Regions from separate parts of the Xanthomonas hydrangeae genome, predicted to be linked through region 2. Evidence: predicted binding sites of a transcription regulator. Region 2 holds the regulator's gene; each other region holds the start of a gene.

Region 1 (4,342 bases), 1.4 Mb from region 2:
CACCGCCGCGTTCAGCGCCAGGATATTGGTCTGGAACGAAATGCCGTCGATGACGCTGATGATGTCGGCGATCTTCTTGGACGAAGCTTCGATGCCGGCCATGGTGCCCACGACCTTGCTCACGATCTCGCCGCCTTGCGAGGCCACGCTTGCCGCACCGATCGCCAGCTGATTGGCCTGGCGTGCATGCTCGGCGTTCTGGCGAACGGTGGAGGTGAGCTCTTCCATCGAGGCGGCGGTTTCTTCCAGGTTGGCCGCCTGCTGCTCGGTACGGTGCGACAGGTCCTGATTGCCGGCGGCGATTTCGCTGGCAGCCGAATTGATGGAGATTGCCGAGTGCTGGATGCGTCCGACGATTTCCGCCAGCTGCGTGGCGGTGGTATTGGCGTCGTCACGCATCTGCGCGAACACGCCCTTGAACTCGCCGCTCATGCGCGCCGTGAGGTCGCCTGCGGCGATGGACTGCAGCAGTGCAGACAGCGATTGCAGGTTGCCGTCTGCGGTGGACATCAAGTCATTGAGGCTGGTGACCATGGCGCGGAAATCATGCTGGAAGCGCTCGGTGTCGCCACGCACGCTGAAGTCCCCGGCTGCCGCTGCCGAAGCCAGGCGGCTGATTTCCTGATTGATCGCCTGCAGATTCTGTTTGACCTGATTCATCGTCTCGGTGACAACCGCCTTCTCGCCCGGTAGCCGATCCATCTCATCGGACAGGTCGCCGATGGCGTAGCGTCCGATGATCTGTGTCAGGCGCATCGTCATGGCGATATGCGAACTGGCCAGGGCGTTGGCATCGCGCACCATGTGACCGAACTCGCCAGGAAATGCATTTTCGTCCATGCGGTAGCTGATCTCGCCGGCATCGTGCCGGCGTGCCATTTCCAGCTGGGCGGCGATGACGCCTTGCAGGCGATCGCGGATGCGATAGACCGCACTGGCCAACTGCACGGTTTCGTCCTTGCCGGTGACCTTGATATCGACATCGAGCACGCCGCGCGACAACTGCTCGACGGCGGCAACTGCCCGCTGGATCGAGCGTGAAATCGCGTTCCCCAGTAGCATCGCGATGCTCACGCCGGCCAGCGCGATCAACCCCAACGCGATCGCCGACAAGGTAATGGCGCGCGTGTTGGTGGCCTGTTGCTGCTGATAGCGCAGCTTGGCAGAGGCGGCCAGTTCGTCACGCAAGGTGGCAAGCCCGGCAAAGGTGGCGTTGGCGTTGTCCTTGACCTGGGTCCGATTGACTTCGGCGCCACCTGCGATATCGCCTGCTTCGATCAACTCGATCTGGCGCTGCATCCCCGCTTGCATCAGCGCATAGCTTGCCGTGATCTTTTGCAGCTGGGCGGTGTGCTCGGCTTCCTGGCTCAGCAACTGCTTGAGTTCCACGATGCTGGCCGCGACTTGCGTGAAGCGCGTTTGGTTTTCCTGCTTCCATTGCGTGATCAGCTCGGGCGTGCCGATGGCGATCATGCGCAGGATGTTGATATCCACCCGGGTCAGCTGACCGTCGATGCTGCTGGCAAGCGCAGAGCCGGTGAAGTCGCGATTGTAGAGCGTGCCGACATTGTTCTTGGAGGTGTGCAGGCTGTTCAGCAGGAACAGACACAGCAGGATGCTCGGAATCAGCGTTCCCAACAATGCCAATATAAATTTGCTCTTGATCGTGGGTAGCATGCTGTGACCTGGGGAAGAAGCGGAGGAGTGGGAGGAGCCGGCGAGTGACTGGCCTGCCCGAGCAACCTGAGGCGTTGTTGCCAACGTCGACCGGCTTGCCTGGTTCGCTAGCGCTTGCCGGGGTGTCTCAATCCGTTATCGGCAGATTTCACGAAATCTTGACTCGATGACAAGCTCAGTCATTCGCTCCGTCAGGCCGGGCATCGGTTTTAGTGGCGGCAAGTTCGCAGCTGAGATCTTTCATCGAGTCGAAAGCCGTCTCGACTTCAAGTGAAAGCCGATCTTGCCAACGCACTGTCGGCAGCGCTCGGTGATGAAAAAGGAGTCGCTTGAGAGGTTCGCTCAAAACCTCCGCCATACGGTTCAGTAATGTCTTGGCGAATCTTGCGCGCAGCCGGTACAAACCCGTGCATTGCGGATAGCCTGTGCATCTTGAAAAGGATCGCGTGCGGAAATGACGGAGCAGTTGACCGAGCAATGGATGACGGCAGTGACCGATGCGCTGAGCGAATTGCAGGCATCAAGAGTCGCGCAAGGGGCGATGCTGGAAGCCATGCTTGCTTCGCATCCCGAACCGGCCTTGCTCAGACTGTGCTGGGATCGCCTGGCGGCATCGCTGATTGCCACAGTGGCGCAACGCAAAGCGTCGTCGACAGTGGAAAAACCCATCGAGTCGCACACGTTGGAGCAACTCGCCTTCTGGAACGAGCGGCTCACCCGATGCTTCCCGCCTGCTTAGGCGGCGGCTACTGCAAGTCGGCCCTGATCGAGGCATGCGCATCGAAGCGCACGTGCCCATCGCTGGAGACCTCGCATATCGCCATCCACTGCCTGGCGTGATCATGCGCGGCGATGCGGTCGGCGAACGCATCGCCCGGCACACGGTATCGCTGCAAGGTGATGCCGCCGGATTTGCTGAGCAGCAGTTCAGCCGAAAACTGCCCCTGGCCGGGCGTGACATGCGCGGTGAGCTGATAGTCGCCCACGTGCCGAATCGATGACATTCCCAATCGTGATCCTCCTTGACCTTGGTTGATTGGCGCTTTTGGCGTCCATGCCTGCGGGCCGACGCCGATGGTCCATCAGCCCGCAGGCCGCCGATTCTGCCAGAAAACCACGCGCATCGCTGTCAGGAACCACGAGCGGGGCCGTAAGGGAATTCCTTCACTTACAACAACGGCACCCGCTTGGCGAAGCGCTGCGCGCCGACCAATGCCCAGGCGTGGTCGCTGATCTTGTCGGTCGCGATCACGCAACAACCGCTGTCGAGACAGTCGTTCCAGTTGTCTTCGCTATTGGCTAGATACGCACGGATGATGACCTCGCGTCTGCCGACGCAGGCCTTGAATGTCTTCATCCATTGATCGCGATCAGAATGGAAGATGTGGAAGTTGAAAAAGACCCGGTGAGGATCCGAGGGATTCTCGTCGGCATCGGTGTCTTTGTCGGCGAAGCACAGCCGCGATTTCGGCGCGGTCTCCGCATAGGTCTGCTTGTCCTGCTTGTTGCCGGTCACGCAGACAAGAAACGTGTTCTTCAAGTCTTCAATGAAGGGCCAGCCATTGCTTTCGGCGCCAAGTGCCAGCGTCTCTTGTGACCCCATCAGTTCGCCAGGTGTATAGATGCGCGGCAGCCTGTCCTTGAGATACGCATCCAGTCGATCAGGGAAGTCTTTGGTCGCAGTGTGTTTGAGGTCCAGGTGCAAGGTGATCACGTCGTGGCCGTCATTCTCTTTCGACCACACCGCCAGGTCGCTCAAAAAGCCGGAGAGCTGACGGTAGTGCTTATCGTAGGAACCCTTGTGGCCAACCGACCAATCCAGGCCATCGTCGGATTGGGCGATATCCAGTTCCAACCCGCCACACCCGCAGTCGTAGTGATTTTTCGGGTTCCAGGTGATCTGCTCGCGCAAGGTTTCGTCGCGCTGATAACTGTTGTGCGAGGCCTTCATGGAGACGTCGTTGTAACGCAACCGGCCGGTGCTCACATCCACCAGGGTGACGTCGATCCGTCTCAGATCCTCGTCGCCGGGCGAGCTGCGATGGCCAACTGCCGCTATCTGCAGAGTGGCCGTTTTCGATGTGCCGGCCAGGCCGCTGCCGTCCTGCGGGTCCTTGATGCTGTTGATGTTGAGCGTCGCGATGACAGTGGAGGTCGCGCTATCGATGAGGTCGATGTCCAACTCGCCATGGTGGGCGGTCTTGGCCTTCACGGTATAGGTCTGTTTCGAGTCTGCTTCGATGGTTTTGCCATCGATGGAGTCGCCGTCGCCTTCCACCCAGTAATTCCGGGTGACGTGGGTCACGATCGTGTAGCTGGAGCGGTTGTCGATTGTGACCGTGGCCGGGCTGGACATGGGAATCTCCACCGTGACGCTGGGACGGTCGACTCTACGCATGAATCGGCCCCGATGTCGGGTACTGGCTTTTGGTATCGCTCGCTAGAAGACGCCTGTTTAGGCAGACATCGAAATGACATCGATTGCAGAAAGTGATTGCCTGAAAAACCCCGATGGCACGCTTCGTGATTTCCTTGCGCATGGTCAGGAACCTCCTGATTGAGCGCATCGCCGATGGTGGTCATAGTTGTGGCCATGATCGAGCGAGCACCATGACCACGACACATCCTCAACTCATCGGCGCACTTCTCAAGGGCATGCGCCGCG
Region 2 (4,342 bases):
AGTGCCGGAACAGCTGTTCGCCGACTTCCTGACCACCGCACCGGTACAGGCTCAGGTGCACGCTGCCCCGGTGCAGGCACGCACGCCGATCATGGCCGCCGCGCTCGCCACCCACGCCGCTTACGGGCAGGACGACGACGAGCAGGACGACGACGGCTTCGACATGGACGACGCGCTGCCGCAGATCCTGCCGCCGGCCGCATTGCCGCCGCTGGTCGCCGCCCCGGTCGCCCTGGCCGCGGTGCCGGTCGCCGCCGCCCCGGTGCCGCAGAACGACGAAGAACTCAAGCAGCTGCGCGGTGAGCTGGCGCTGATGCGCCAGATGATCGAGCGCGAAATGAACCGCCTCACCGACGAGCGCCTGCGTGGCTCCCCGGTGCGTGCGCAGGCCCTGGAGCTGATGGACGACTACGGCTTCGACGCCGGTCTGATCCGCGATGTGGCCCTGCAGATCCCGGCCGATACCGAATTGCACCGCGGCCGCGGGCTGATGCTGGGCCTGCTGTCCAAGCGTCTGCCGGTGGCTCCGATCGACCCGCTGGAACGCGGCGGCGTGATCGCCCTGGTCGGCCCGACCGGTGCCGGCAAGACCACCACCATCGCCAAGCTCGCCCAGCGCTTCGCCGCCCAGCACGCCCCGCGCGACGTGGCCCTGGTCACCACCGACACCCAGCGCGTCGGTGGCCGCGAGCAGCTGCACAGCTACGGCCGTCAGCTCGGCATCGCGGTGCACGAGGCCGACAGCGCCGAGAGCCTGCTGGAACTGCTCGAGCGCCTGCGCGACTACAAGCTGGTGCTGATCGACACCGCCGGCATGGGCCAGCGCGACCGCGCCCTGGCCGCGCAGCTGAACTGGCTGCGCGCCGCGCACCAGGTCACCTCGCTGCTGGTGCTGCCGGCCAACGCCCATTTTTCCGACCTCGACGAGGTCGTACGCCGCTTCGCCCACGCCAAACCCCAAGGCGTGGTGCTGACCAAACTCGACGAGACCGGCCGCTTCGGCAGCGCCTTGTCGGTGGTGGTCGACCACCAAATGCCCATCACCTGGGTGACTGACGGACAGCGGGTCCCTGACGACCTGCACCGCGCCAATGCCGCCAGTCTCGTTCTTCGCCTTGAAGATTTGCGGCGCGCTGCCGATAAGCCCTGTACTCCGGAGCACAACCATGCAGTCGCGTGAATACGCCAAGCTGACCAACGCCTTCCCCCTGACGGCGACCCGTCCCGAGCCCTTGGGCCCGGTGCGCACCATTGCCGTGACCGGTGGCAAGGGCGGCGTGGGGAAAACCAACATTTCCGCCAACCTGGCCGTGGCCCTCGCCGAGATGGGCAAGCGCACCCTGCTGCTCGACGCCGACCTTGGCCTGGCCAACCTGGATGTGGTCTTGGGCCTGTCGCCCAAGTACACCCTGGCTGACCTGATCGCCGGCCGCTGCACGCTGGACGAAGTGATCATCGAAGGCCCGGGTGGCGTGCTGGTGGTTCCTGCCGCCTCCGGTCGCCGCCACATGGCCGAACTGGCCCCGGCCCAGCACATCGGCCTGGTCAACGTGTTCTCCGAACTGGAACGCGACCTGGACGTGATGGTCATCGACACCGCCGCCGGCATCACCGACAGCGTGCTGACCTTTTGCCAGGCCGCCCAGGACACCGTGGTGGTGGTCTGCGACGAGCCGGCCTCGATCACCGACGCCTACGCGCTGATCAAGGTGCTCTCGCGCGAACGCGGCGTGGACCGTCTGCAGATCATCGCCAACATGGTGCGCGACCCCAACGAAGGCCGCCTGCTGTACGACAAGCTGTCGCGGGTCTGCGAGAAATTCCTCGGCGACGTGTCGCTGAACTACCTCGGCCATGTGCCGCAGGACGACTGGTTGCGCTTGTCGGTACAGCGTCAGCAACCCGTCATCAAGGCCTACCCCGCCAGTCCGTCGGCGCTGGCCATCGCAGAAATCGCGCGGCGTACCTCGCGCTGGCAGGCACCCACGGTGCCGCGCGGCAACGTCGAGTTCTTTGTCGAACGCATCATCCAACGGGGAGTCGCCGCATGAGTACCGCTACCGCTACCGCAACGACGGCCACAGCGCAGTACCGTGCAGTGCAACGCAACAACGCCAACGACATCGTCACCCAGCACGCCGACCTGGTGCGCCGCATCGCCCACCATCTGGCCGCGCGCCTGCCGGCGAGCGTGGAAGTGGACGACCTGATCCAGGCCGGCATGATCGGCCTGATCGAAGCCTCGCGCAGTTACGACTCCGACCAGGGCGCCTCGTTCGAAACCTATGCCTCGATCCGTATCCGCGGCTCGATGATCGACGAGATCCGCCGTGGCGACTGGGTGCCGCGCTCGGTACACCGCCGTGCCCGCGACGCTGCTGCTGCAGTACGCAAGATCGAACAGAACACCGGCCGCGCCGCCGCCGCCACCGAAGTGGCCGCCGCGATGGAAATGCCGCTGCCCGATTACCTGCGTCTGATGGAAGACGCCGCGCGCGGCCAGGTGCTGAGCCTGGAGTCGCGGATCGAAGATCACGGCGAGCTGGACACCACCGCCAAGGGTGGGCCCAACCCACAGCAGATGATGGAGCGTGGCGAGTTCGGCCGCGAGCTGGGCAAGGCCATCGGCCAGTTGCCCGAGCGCGAGCAGCTGGTGCTGTCGCTGTACTACGAACAGGAATTGAACCTGAAGGAAATCGGCGCCGTGCTCGGCGTCAGCGAATCGCGCGTCTGCCAGATCCACGGCCAGGCCGTGGTGCGTCTGCGCGGCCGCCTCAAGGTCTTCGAACTGGCCGATGCCGGTGTCGAAATTGACGACTAATTTTTTCGCGTATTTTTTCGTGTTAGGAGCTTGATGTGAACAAGAACATGCGGATTTTGATCGTGGACGACTTCTCGACGATGCGACGTATCGTCAAGAATCTGTTGGGCGATCTTGGCTTCACCAATACCGCAGAGGCCGAAGACGGCAACAGCGCATTGGCTGCGTTGCGGGCCGGCCCGTTCGATTTCGTGGTCACCGACTGGAACATGCCCGGCATGACCGGTATCGACCTGCTGCGCAACATCCGCGCCGACGCCAAGCTCAAGCACCTGCCGGTGATGATGGTGACCGCCGAAGCCAAGCGCGAGCAGATCATCGAAGCGGCCCAGTGCGGCGTGAACGGCTACATCATCAAGCCGTTCACCGCGCAGACGCTGGAAGAAAAGCTGGGCAAGGTGTTCGAACGTCTGGCGGCGACCGCCTGATGAACGCCACCGTGGAAACCAATGCCGAACGCGCTGCCTTGATCGACCGCCTGCAAGGCGCGCTCGATGCACTGGAAAGCGGCGACGAAGCCGCCTGGAAGCGCGAGGTCGACCACCTCGCCGCCTTGCGCACCCGTCCGATGATGCAGGGCCTGAGCCGGCTCGCACGCGAACTCGGTCAGGCGCTGGGCGAACTGCCCACCGTGCCCGAAGAAGCCGGCGAGCTGGACGATGCGTGTTCGCGCCTGGACCACGTGGTGGAAATGACCGAAAAGGCCAGCCATCGCACGCTGGACCTGGTCGAAGAATGCCGTGAGCTGGCCAACCAGCTGCGCGACGGCGGTCTGAATCAGGACCAGGGCGCGCTGATGGACAAGATGCGCCACAACCTGACCGAACTGTCGCTGGCGCAGAGCTACCAGGACCTGAGCGGGCAGATCATCCGTCGCGTGGCCGGCATCGTGCGGCGCGTGCACGAAGGCTTCGGCGCACTCGGCCTGCCGCCCAAGAGCACCGAGCCGAAGAAAGACGACGGCGGTCTTGCCGGTCCTGCAGTCAAGGGCCTGGACCGTCACGCGGTGTCGCAGGACGACGCCGACGACCTGCTGTCCGGATTGGGGTTGTAACCATGAGTGCTGTTCCAGACGATATTGCTGCCGATTTCATCGTCGAGGCCCAGGAAATCCTGGATCGCCTCGGCGAACAGCTGGTCGCGCTGGAACAGGCACCGGACGAAGCCGACCAGCTCAACGCGGTGTTTCGCGGTTTCCACACGCTCAAGGGCGGCGCCGGCTTTCTGGCGATCAAGCCCATGGTCGAGCTGTGCCACGCCGCTGAAGAAACCCTCGGCATGGCGCGCTCCGGCCAGGCGGTGCTGCAGGCGCATCACTTCGATGCCGCGCAGCAGTCGCTGGATTATCTGCAGGCGATGCTCGATGCGATGGGCTCGGGCGAAACCGTGCCGCACGCACCGGCCTCGCTGATCGCGCAGTTCGATGCCAAGAGCGGCCCGCCGGCGGTCAAGGCCGCACCCAAGGCCGCATTGGCTGCGGTGGCTAACGCCGCGCACGACGACGGCCACGCACCGGCGCCC
Region 3 (4,342 bases), 1.4 Mb from region 2:
GCAACCACGGCGGCATCAACTGGGGCGGCGTCTCGGTCGATCTGCAGCGCGGCATCATGGTGATGAACAGCAATCGCCTGCCGTACACCTTGCAGGTCTATACCCGCGAGAAGATGGACGAGCTGGGCGTGGTGTCGGTGTTCGACGGCAAGAGCAAGACCCCCGGCTACATGGCGCAGAAGGGCCTGGCCTACGGCGCGCGCAAGGAGCCGTGGATGTCGCCGCTCAACACGCCGTGCGTGGCACCGCCGTGGGGCTACATCTCCGGTGTGGACCTGCGCACCCAGCAGGTGATCTGGCGGCGTCCGCTGGGCACCGGTTACGACCAGGGCCCGATGGGCATCCCGTCCAAGACTAAGTTCGAGATCGGCACGCCCAACAACAGCGGCTCGCTGGCCACCGCCGGCGGCGTGACCTTCATCGGCGCGACCCTGGACGACTTCATGCGCGGCTTCGACACCCGCACCGGCAAGCAGGTCTGGGAGACCCGCGTGCCGGCCGGCCCGCAGGCCGCCCCGCTGAGCTACACCATCGACGGCAAGCAGTACATCGTGGCCGCCGTGGGCGGACACGACCGCATGGAAACCAAGTCCGGCGACAGCGTCATCGCCTGGGCATTGCCGGACGATGCGCAGGCCACGCCGGCCAAGTAATCGGCCGACACTGCGTTAGTGAATGCAACAGATTGAACCGACCGTCGCGAGACGGTCGGTTTTTTTATGGGGAATTGGGAATCGGGAATCGGGAATCGGGAATCGCAATAGCGTGTGTGAGCGTCGCGGCTGATGGGGCGTGCGTCTCGCAAACCCGCGCCGCGCATTGCCCGTCTCCCAGGAAATTTGGCGAGATTTCAGGTGATTAGATTTCACACGGAATTTACATTTCAGAAGGCGAGCGGCAGACCTGATCCGCAGTCCGTTGTGTACCGAGCCGCACTGAAACCGCTTCCAAATCAATCACATCGGTCTTTTTAGCCATATAGGTCGCACGTTCCGACGAACGGCAATTTCACGCCGTCATGATTCGGGCTCAGCCGCCGATACCCCATTGCAGCGTATTTCCTGCCGGACGCGTCCCCATCCCAGATCACCTAGTCGGACCCAGCCTATGTTGCCTTCACACGATGCCACCGCTGTCCCCCGCCCATCTGCCGGCAGGAGCCTTGCGCGTGCCACCGGAACGGCCTGGGTGCCCGCCGCCGCGCAGATCGGCTTGCTGTGCGTGCTGATGCTCTACGCTGCCACGCTGGTTCCCGGCGGCTTCTGGGCAGGGCTTGGGAAGATGGTACCGGCGCTGCTGGTGCTGAGTGCAGGCAGCGCCGGTCTGTACTGGTGGTCGCGTCGCCGCAGCAGCGCGCAGTTGGAACAGGCGATCGGTGCAGTCACCGCGATCGGCAATGAGCGCTTCCAGCGCCTGGATCTGCGCAACGCCTCGGGCGAACTCGCCCCGCTGCTGCATGCGCTGCAGGCGACCCAGGACAAGCTGGCGATCCGCATCGACGTGATGGAACAAGGCCTGCGTCATGGGCAATTCGTGATCAAGGCACTCGACGATCTGGACACCATGATCCGCATCGCCGACGACGACGGCCAGGTGCTGTTCGCCAACCGCAAGCTGCTCGCGATGCTCAAGCTGATCGAGCCGGATGTGCAGAGCTTCCGCCCCAGCTTCCATGCCGAAGGCTTCGTCGGCGGCAGCATCGGCGACATCTATCCGGACAGCCAGGCCGCCATCGACCGCATGCGCGCATTGAATGCCTCCAAGGCCGTGCGCGCGCCGTTCTTCGGCCGCCAGATCGACTTCGTCTACAGCCCGATCATCGCCGCCGACGGCACCAAGCTGGGCACCATCGCGCAGTGGGTGGACGTCACCGCGCAGGTCAACGCCGAGCAGGCACTGATCCAGGTCATCGATGCCGCCGCGGTCGGCGATTTCAGTCGGCGCATGCAGATGGACGGCATGGACGGTGTCCTGCTGTCGCTGGCCCAGGGCATCAACCGCATCTACGACTCGGTGGAAACCCACCTGGCCGCGTTGGCACGCGTGATCGGCGCCATGGCCGAAGGCGACCTCACCCAGCGTGTGGAGGGCGATGCGCACGGCATCTTTGCGCGCCTGCGCGACGACACCAACCAGACCGTGACCCGGCTGACCGAGATCATCGGCGGCATCCAGGTTGCCTCCGACACCATTCGCCAGGCGGCGGTGGAAATCGCCGCCGGCAACACCGACCTGTCCGAACGCACTGAGCAGCAGGCGGCCAATCTGGAAGAAACCGCCAGCTCCATGGAAGAACTCACCTCCACCGTGAAGCAGAATGCGGAAAGCGCGCTGCAGGCCAATCGTCTGGTGGTGCGCACCGGCGAAGTGGCGCAGAGTGGCGGCAAGGTGATGGACGATGTGGTGTCCACCATGAGCCAGATCAGCACCGCCTCGCGCAAGATCGGCGAGATCATCGGCGTCATCGACGGCATCGCCTTCCAGACCAATATCCTGGCGCTCAACGCTGCAGTGGAAGCCGCACGCGCGGGCGAACAAGGCCGTGGTTTCGCCGTGGTCGCCTCGGAAGTGCGCGCATTGGCGGGGCGCTCGGCCGATGCGGCCAAGGAGATCAAGACGCTGATCGCCGACTCCACCGACAAGGTGGAACTGGGCTCGGGCCTGGTGCACCGCGCCGGCGCGACCATGCGCGAGATCGTCGGCTCGGTGAAACACGTCACCGACATCATGAGCGAGATCACCGCCGCCAGCGCCGAGCAATCCAGCGGCATCGAACAGGTCAACCGCACCGTCGCGCAACTGGACGAAGTCACCCAACGCAACGCCGCGCTGGTGGAAGAAGCCACCGCCGCTGCACGCAGCCTGGAAGAACAGGCAGTGGAGCTGGCCGATGCGGTGTCGATCTTCCGCCTGCAGCCTGCCCATAGCGGCAACGCAAACGTAGTGCGTGCAAGTTTTGGAAACGCGGCGGCGTAAGTCGTCGACGCACCGAATCGCGGAATCAGCGTTGGCGACAAGCAAATGTGCCGGTCCGCAGTTCCAGATCCAACACATGCGACCGAATAACCAGCCATCGTGAAAATCGGGGCGCTATCGTAGGAGCGTGCTTGCGCGCGATGAAGCCTTATCGGTAACGCCCATCGCGCACAAGTGCGCTCCTACGCGGAGCTCGCTCGCTGGGATAAGCGCTAATCCAGAAACCGCGCACGCTGCTCGGGGCTTGGCAGCATGCAATGCTCGGTGCGACCGAACCAGCGATAGCGATTGCGCGCGATCAGGCGATAGCCGGTGTCGCGCACGCCGCTGGGCACCACACGCAACACAGTGGCCAGCCGCCAGATGCCGCCTAAGCCAGCCAGGACACGCACGATTGCATCGCTATCGGTCCAGGCGCCGCTGGCATCCACCAGCAGGAACGACAGCGGGTCGTCCGGATCCAGACCGTGCTGCAACAACAGCGCGCGTCCGGCCTGGCCCTGCATTGCGGCAAAGCGATAATGCCCACGCCGATCGTGACGCAGCAGAAATTTGACCCAGCCATTGCACAGCAGACACACGCCATCGAACACGATGATTGCAGGCGCCGCGTGCGGCTTATCGCCAGGCGGCTTCACGCGACACGGCTCTGAATGAGACAGCGCCGAGTGAGACGGCTCTGAGTGAGACGACTCAACGAGCGGTGGATCAACGCGGTTCAAGCCAACCCTCATAGCGAATGAACGGGCCGACCAGCGGCAGGTGCACGTCGACCAGAAATCCATAGCGCCCAGCGTCGGCATGCTCGCGGCACCGCACCTGATCGAACCAGCGCGCCGGCAAGGGAATCCAGCCGAATGCCCACACCCGGGTGGCCTGCCAGTACAGCGACTGCGTATCGGCGTGCAGCGCGAATTCGAAGCGCACCGCGCCCAGGTGTTCGCGCAAGCCGTTGCCGTGCCGCCACAAGCGCGAGTGCATCGGCAGGCCGTCAAAACAGCGATGCCAGCGCTCGCCATTCGCGTCGGCAAGAAACTCCACTTCGACCTCCACTTCGCCGCTGCGCGGCAACCGGCTCAGCAACGCCAGCACCGGCACCAACAGATGGCGACCGCGCTGGATCTGCGCCCGACCGGCAAAGGTCTGCCGCTGCTGCACCGAATGCAACGCACGCACCGGCGCAGGCAGCTGCGCGAACGCGCCCTTCCCCAGCACCTGCGCGAACAACGGCATGCTCAGGGCGCGATCCAGGCCAGTGTCGCCATGCGCCCGCTGCGGCGATCGCGACGATGCGAGAAGAAGCGTTGCGGGTCGGAAATGGTGCACAACCCGCCACCATGGATGGCGCCAGCCGGCACACCGGCCC

The links. Region 2 encodes FliA, which starts transcription of late flagellar genes. Its sites were predicted from a motif close to TAAAGTTTNNCNNNCNNNGGCCGATAA; they were not measured.
Region 1: the regulator FliA is predicted to act here: its motif matches at 1,813-1,839, upstream of NYR97_RS02570 (methyl-accepting chemotaxis protein).
Region 3: the regulator FliA is predicted to act here: its motif matches at 1,017-1,043, upstream of NYR97_RS02380 (methyl-accepting chemotaxis protein).

Annotation. Positions count from the first base shown of each region.
Region 1 is NZ_CP103836.1:628,207-632,548, reverse strand. It holds gene NYR97_RS02570 (methyl-accepting chemotaxis protein) at 1-1,677, opposite strand, end outside; gene NYR97_RS02565 (hypothetical protein) at 2,144-2,416, shown strand; gene NYR97_RS02560 (hypothetical protein) at 2,424-2,681, opposite strand; gene NYR97_RS02555 (PI-PLC domain-containing protein) at 2,846-3,955, opposite strand; gene NYR97_RS02550 (hypothetical protein) at 4,288-4,342, shown strand, end outside.
Region 2 is NZ_CP103836.1:4,508,877-4,513,218, reverse strand. It holds gene flhF (flagellar biosynthesis GTPase FlhF) at 1-1,180, shown strand, start outside; gene NYR97_RS19030 (MinD/ParA family protein) at 1,167-2,051, shown strand; gene NYR97_RS19025 (RNA polymerase sigma factor FliA) at 2,048-2,821, shown strand; gene cheY (chemotaxis response regulator CheY) at 2,857-3,249, shown strand; gene NYR97_RS19015 (protein phosphatase CheZ) at 3,249-3,875, shown strand; gene NYR97_RS19010 (chemotaxis protein CheA) at 3,878-4,342, shown strand, end outside.
Region 3 is NZ_CP103836.1:587,502-591,843, forward strand. It holds gene NYR97_RS02375 (glucose/quinate/shikimate family membrane-bound PQQ-dependent dehydrogenase) at 1-653, shown strand, start outside; gene NYR97_RS02380 (methyl-accepting chemotaxis protein) at 1,108-2,976, shown strand; gene NYR97_RS02385 (thiol-disulfide oxidoreductase DCC family protein) at 3,189-3,614, opposite strand; gene NYR97_RS02390 (DUF4166 domain-containing protein) at 3,685-4,209, opposite strand; gene pgeF (peptidoglycan editing factor PgeF) at 4,212-4,342, opposite strand, start outside.